2 regions of the Paenibacillus sp. FSL R5-0928 genome follow, and region 2 is predicted to be linked to the other one. Evidence: riboswitches for the same ligand, from Rfam matches in the RefSeq annotation. Region 2 holds a riboswitch; the other holds the start of a gene.
The links. A riboswitch is a leader RNA that binds a small molecule or an ion and turns the genes downstream of it on or off. The one in region 2 is predicted to bind cyclic di-AMP.
Positions count from the first base shown of each region.

Region 1 (3,421 bases), 3.3 Mb from region 2:
ATAGGTGCTGATCATCATGATTACAAAATAGGCTGAGCTTAGGAATACTCCACGTTTAAAGGAAGTATGCTCTCTTCTAAGAATACTGTAGACGAGTGCCAGAATTCCTAAAATCAGTGTGGGTATACCGTAACCGAATAATGTTAGCTTTTCCGCTAAAGAGGTCTGTCCTTGTACGTAGGAGGTATGCCAAGCTGGTGCAGTGAATCCGGCATTAAAGCTGGATACCTGCTCTCCACTGAAATCAAAATAATAGTGCAATAAGGATTCGCCGACCTGAACAGTACTATCCGTATACACTAGCCCATGGCTTCCTGTATTCGATTCAATTTGTAGCTTGGCAGGATTTACTTCCCATTCCTGAAGCCAAGGACGAGCAAGATTCTCCTTCTGCGCTAGAGTGAGGTCAGCTCCCTTGTCCTCTTTTGCACCAACGGAAGCGATGCCTGACCCCTCTTCGGAGGCAACTTTTGCAGCCTTTGAGAAAGCGACAATCTTACCGTTATACATATTGAGGTCAACGATGATTTGCGGCTCTTGCTCCGCTGAAGGAGTAAGCGTTGCACGAAAGACATCAAAAGGATATTTTTGATCCAATTTTTTCTTGGTGTAGTCCTCCACAAGCTTCTCGCGAGACATATAACCATAAAAGGAAGAGTCCGTCTCGTAAAGTACATTCCATTGATCGTTTGGTGCTTCGGTGTAGTTGAGCTTATGTTCTGCAAATAATATGGCTTGGTCACGGGCTTCTGCCTTGCTAATGACGGTGGTATCTTCACCTGTAGGGCTACTAAGCAGTGAAGGGGAAATCTGAAACATAATAAATAGAATAAGACCGATAATGCCCGAGATGATGAGCCTCTTGGAGAGGGCACGTTGCTGTATGGGCTGGCCGACGGGATTCATGTAACGCCTCCTTGTTATGTACTGACAATATTATGTTCCATTATAGTATTAGTGCCTGGCTGGTTACAAAAAACATTATATGTTCTTTTTATGGGTAATAGAGATAGTATAGAATAGTCATGTGAATTTATACCATGAATTTTATCGTGTTCATTTGTGTACGAATGGTGAGAATCGGTGTAATTGCAGGGAAAACACGGAAAAGTGATGAGAAAAGGTACTCCTTTTGATGCAGTCTCTTTAAACCGCATTTTTTCATGTGAATGAGCATTAATTGTGTCTTTGTGAATTCACTAAATAACGTATATAATTTGTATGCAATTGTATAGTAGCCGAATTTCTGGTGAAAACGGGGGAACCATAAGAAGTGATGAAAAGTGGAGTATACAAGATAAATGGCACTTTCATCAGGGGTGAATTTCGTTCTGGGAACGAATAGGGCAGCCTGCACAGTCCGAATCCGTCAGCTAACCTCGTAGGCTAATTTACTGCAGGAACCAAGTTAGCATTGGTTTTCCAGTGCTTTTTTTGTTGGAATTTTTGATAAGAAGGTGAGCATAGTGGCTTCACAGTTTCGCAGGATTTCTGAATTTAAGTTTCTGAAGCTCTCGCCGCCGCAGATACTGGTGCTTGGTTTTGCATCGATTATTCTGATAGGGGCCTTGCTGCTTATGTTGCCCATTTCAAGCACAAGCGGGAATTCCGTGGAATTTATTGATGCATTATTTACTTCAACTTCGGCAACCTGTGTAACAGGGCTTGTTGTGCTGGATACCGGAACTTCGTTCACGATTTTTGGGAAAACCGTAATTATGATCCTAATCCAGATCGGCGGCTTAGGGTTTATGACCATGGCCACTCTATTTTCACTGGTGTTAAAGCGTAAAATATCTTTGCGGGACAGGCTAATCCTACAGGAAGCCATGAATCAAGGCTCTATGGAAGGAATTGTGCGACTGATCCGGAGAGTCCTTATATATTCTCTTGTCATAGAAGGCTGTGCCGCTTTGCTGCTGTCTATTCGCTGGGCTTTTGATATGCCGTTGGGAAAAGCGATTTATTATGGCATATTTCATGCGGTGTCTATGTTTAATAATGCGGGGTTCGATATTTTTGGGGATTTTCGCAGTTTAACTGATTATGTTTATGATCCGCTTGTGAATATTATTGTGATGTTTCTGATTGTCTCCGGCGGGATTGGTTTTATTGTAATGTCAGATCTGGTGGAGTTTCGGGTAACCCGCAGGCTGTCTCTACATAGTAAAGTTGTCCTGTCCACCAGTACAGGGCTGATTCTGATCGGAGCTTTGGTTATTTTTATATTCGAGTTTACTAACACTCGTACCCTGGGTTCACTGAATTTTGGCGGTAAAATATTATCGGCCTTCTTTCAATCCGTATCTCCCCGTACGGCTGGCGCGAACACAGTAGATATTGCTGGACTTCGGCAGGCTACACAATTTTTTATAGTGATTCTTATGTTTATTGGTGCTTCTCCAGGCTCAACGGGCGGCGGGATCAAGACAACAACCTTTACGATGATGATTGGTGCTGTTATTGCTATGCTGCGTGGACGGGAAGATGTTGTGTTGTTCCGTTATCGGCTGGCTCAAGAGCGCATCTACAAGGCATTAACGATCACACTGCTGGCTTTGTTGTTAATTGCCTCTGTGTCGATGATACTCTCCACAACTGAAGACAGTAATTTCTTGGCAATCTTGTTTGAGACGACCTCCGCCTTTGCTACGGTAGGACTGACTATGGGGCTAACTCCGGAACTGTCAGCGATCGGTAAGATTCTACTCTGTCTGACGATGTTTGCAGGTCGGCTAGGTCCACTAACCTTGGCGTATGCACTCGGTCCCAAACAGGGTAAACCACTGTATAAGTATCCTGAAGGTAAAATAATTATTGGATAGGAGTTAATTAGAAATGAAAGCACAGCAATTTGTAGTAATCGGCTTAGGTCGCTTCGGTTCAAGCCTGGCGCTTGAGCTGATGGAAATGGGCTACGAGGTGCTCGGCATTGACCACCATGAAGAACGCGTGGAGGAAATGAGCGATCAACTGACGCATACGGTAGTAGCAGATGCTACAGATGAGGGAATTATGCGCTCGCTTGGTGTACGGAACTTTGATTGTGGGATTGTTGCGATTGGTGACAATATGGAGAGAAGCATTCTGGCGGCCATTTTGTTGAAGGAGATTGGAGTTAAGCAAGTGGTGGCTAAGGCAATCTCCATCCTTCATGGCCGCGCTCTGTCGCGGCTGGGGGTTGATCGGGTTATTTTTCCGGAGCGGGATATGGGGATTCGTGTGGCACACCAGCTGGTGACGCCCAATTTGCTGGATTATATTGAACTGTCCAAGGATTATAAAATTGTCGAGCTGACCGTGCCATCCTGCATGAACGGCAGAAGCTTGTCCGATTTAAATACAAGAGCTAAATATGGCTGCAGCATTGTTGCCCTAAATAGGGAAAGCGGAATAATCGTCGCTCCAACTGCCCATGATT
Region 1 is NZ_CP150225.1:5,980,149-5,983,569, reverse strand. It holds gene MKZ16_RS26985 (CPBP family intramembrane glutamic endopeptidase) at 1-906, opposite strand, end outside; cyclic di-AMP (ydaO/yuaA leader) riboswitch at 1,227-1,402, shown strand; gene MKZ16_RS26980 (TrkH family potassium uptake protein) at 1,467-2,825, shown strand; gene MKZ16_RS26975 (TrkA family potassium uptake protein) at 2,839-3,421, shown strand, end outside.
Region 1: another riboswitch for cyclic di-AMP. It lies ahead of MKZ16_RS26980 (TrkH family potassium uptake protein); the one in region 2 lies ahead of MKZ16_RS12015 (KamA family radical SAM protein).

Region 2 (3,421 bases):
GGAATCCGTAGAAAAGACCATAACATTCATTCAGGAGCATTATACAGAGAGTATCACCGTGAAGCAGTTAGCTGAACTGGCGGGAATATCAATCTGGCAATATACACCGATCTTTCAGCAGCTTACGGGTAAAAAGCCGCTTGAATACCTGACGGATCTGCGTATTAATCATTCCAAACGATTCCTGCAGGAATCGACTGAACCACTGCGGGAAATCGCCAGACTGGTCGGCTTCTCGGATGAATACTATTTCAGCCGCCGCTTTCGGCAAAAAACCGGAGTTACACCCGGACAATATGCACATCAGCAAGGTCGTAAGCTTACCGTCAAGGATTGGACGGGTCATGAGGTGGAAATTCCTGAACGAGCGAAACGTATTGTCTATCATGGCGAGACACTTGGCGACCTTCTCGCGTTAGGTGTAAAGCCTATCGGTGGAGATGAAGCATTCGCCCGGAACAGCGTCTATAAACATCGGCTTAAGAAGCTCGCCAACGTCGGGTTTCCACTGGACCCGCAGTTGACCGCTTCCCTAAACCCAGATTTGATCATTTTGGCAAATAGTGATGAAAGAGCCTACAGAGCAGTTTCTGGTATCGCTCCGACACTCACCTTTGATTCATTTGCGCCTCTCGACAACCGAATGCGGACATTAGGCAGTTGGCTAGGTAAACAGCGCGAAGCCGAAGCATGGCTGGAGTCATTCACAATCAAAAACGCTGCCATGTGGCAGCAGCTTTACTCGACAACTCTCCAAGTTGGAGAAACCGCCTCTGCTTTGGTCTATGATCATGGAGATCATCTATATGCTATGGGAATGTCCGGATTCTCCACTGCGCTTTATGCCCCATGTGGTTTACAACCGACCGAAGAGATCCAAGCCATATTGGACGAAGAGTTAGGGTTCGCCGAAGTTGATCCAACACGACTGCCTGCCTACGCCGGAGATCATATCTTCATGTTCATTCCGGAACGCAAAGACTCGCGAGCTGCGATGGAACGATTACTAGACAGTTCACTTTGGAACACTCTTCCGGCAGTACGTCAGGGACATGTTTATCTGCTCGACGGAAGCAAATGGAACTCTAGTGATGCGTTAACCCGGGAGAAACTGCTAACGCTGTTGCCTAAACTACTCGGCGGAAGTAGCGCTAGCAATTGAAGGTGAATCTAGGATTCTCTTTTGACTTTTCAAAACTTGATAGGGTATACTTTATCTACGCTTAATTTCCAACTTTTACAGTTGAAAAGCGGGGGAACCAGTTAATTGGGGCGAATCATTGAGCATTAGAATGTAGGGTACCATCTTACCCGAGTCCGTCAGCTAACCTCGTCAGCAGTGGATGGGTCTGCTTTTCATGTTATTTACATAACCAGAGACCCTTGCTAAGGGTCTCTTTTTGTGCTTTTTTTGGACCCTGCTGGCAGTAGATTGGCCTTTGACACTAAGGCTCCCTCATTTCTCACACTACGAGACAAAGGAGAGATGTACGTGCAAAAGGTAAAGTACTTCACGGATATTAACAAAATAGCTATGTTGTCTGAGCTGGAAAAAGAGAATCTGAAAGAAATTACAGACAAATTTGTTTTTCGTGTAAATGACTACTATCTGTCTTTGATTAACTGGGATGATCCAGATGATCCCATCCGTAAGCTGGTTATTCCTAACGAAGGTGAACTGCTGGAGTATGGGCGCTGGGACGCCTCCGATGAGGACACGAATTATGTGGTACCTGGTTGTCAGCACAAGTATAGAACCACTGCACTACTGATTGTATCCGAGGTCTGCGGGGCTTATTGCCGCTACTGTTTCCGTAAGCGTCTGTTCCGAAATGACGTGAAAGAGGCGATGGCTGATGTCTCTCCGGGCTTGGAGTATATCGCAAAGAATCCGGAGATTAACAACGTACTTCTTACGGGCGGGGACAGTTTAATTCTCTCCACACCGAAGCTAAGATCCATTATTGAAAATCTAAGAAGCATTGAGCATGTTAAGATCATTAGACTAGGTTCCAAAATTCCCGTATTTAATCCGATGCGGATCTCTGAAGACGAAGAGCTGCTGGAGCTGATTCGTACTTACTCTACCGAAGACAAACGAATCTATGTTATGGCGCACATCAATCATCCTCGTGAAATCACACCTGAAGCCAAAAAAGCATTTAAAGCTCTCCACAACGCAGGGGCAATTGTCGTAAATCAGACTCCCATCCTCAAAGGCATCAACGATGATCCCATTATTTTAGGGGAACTACTGGACCGACTTTCATGGGCTGGCGTTACACCCTACTACTTCTTTGTGAACCGGCCCGTTGCCGGAAACCGGGATTTCGTATTACCGCTCGAGCAAGTCTATCAAATTGTAGAAGAAGCCAAAGCTAGAACCTCAGGACTTGGCAAAAGAGTACGCTTATCCATGAGCCACACCTCAGGAAAAATAGAAATTCTCGCCATTGATAACGGGAAAGCCTATCTCAAATACCATCAATCCAGAGATCAGGAATACGGAAAATTCATGATTCTAGATTGTCCAAAGGACGCCGAATGGTTCGATGACCTGCCTGGGAATGAGCAATATTGGACCCCACCTGTGAAAAAAAACGATGCTATTATTTCTGTTAATGATTTATCAGAGCCTGCGGATTTAATCTGTAAATAAATTAATCGGCTCTGTCAGACTCTGTCATAGGATATTTCTTCATCACCAACAACAAAACTCCTCCCTCCCAAAATTAGCCCGAAAAAATCTATGATATAATCACGCTGTAACACGAAATGGACTAATGGGTGGGAATGCACACATGAAATTGGAACGATTGATTTCTATGATCTACAAGCTATTGAACCACGAAGTTTTATCTGCCTCCAAGCTGGCTGAAGAGTTTCAGGTTTCCCAGCGAACAATCTATAGGGATATCGATGTGATTTGTGCCGCTGGCATCCCGGTCGTATCGTATCAGGGTACTAAAGGTGGATATGGCATTATGGACGGATATAAAATGGATAAAAGCCTGCTCCGTTCGTATGATGTCACTTCTCTGATTACTGTACTTAACAGTCTCTCTTCCGTGTTTGAAGATGAGCATACGCAAGGAACCATTGAACGGCTGCAAACGATAGGAACGGAGCCACAAACTTCTAGTCTCGCGGTGGATCTTGAAACCCGGCGTACGGATCCTGACGCACTTCCTCTTTTACGTGCGGCTATAGCGGAACGAAATGTTGTCCGTTTTGATTACATCAGTGTAAAAAATGAACGTACAACCCGTGAAATGGAACCAGTAAAGCTTCATTTTAAATATAGCAACTGGTACATCTATGGTTATTGCCGGGCACGGCAGGATTATCGGGAGTTTCGTCTTTCCCGGATGCTGAATTTGTTCCTGACGCAGGATACCTTTCAATCACAACATGAAGTACC
Region 2 is NZ_CP150225.1:2,712,262-2,715,682, reverse strand. It holds gene MKZ16_RS12020 (AraC family transcriptional regulator) at 1-1,162, shown strand, start outside; cyclic di-AMP (ydaO/yuaA leader) riboswitch at 1,211-1,352, shown strand; gene MKZ16_RS12015 (KamA family radical SAM protein) at 1,493-2,659, shown strand; gene MKZ16_RS12010 (YafY family protein) at 2,802-3,421, shown strand, end outside.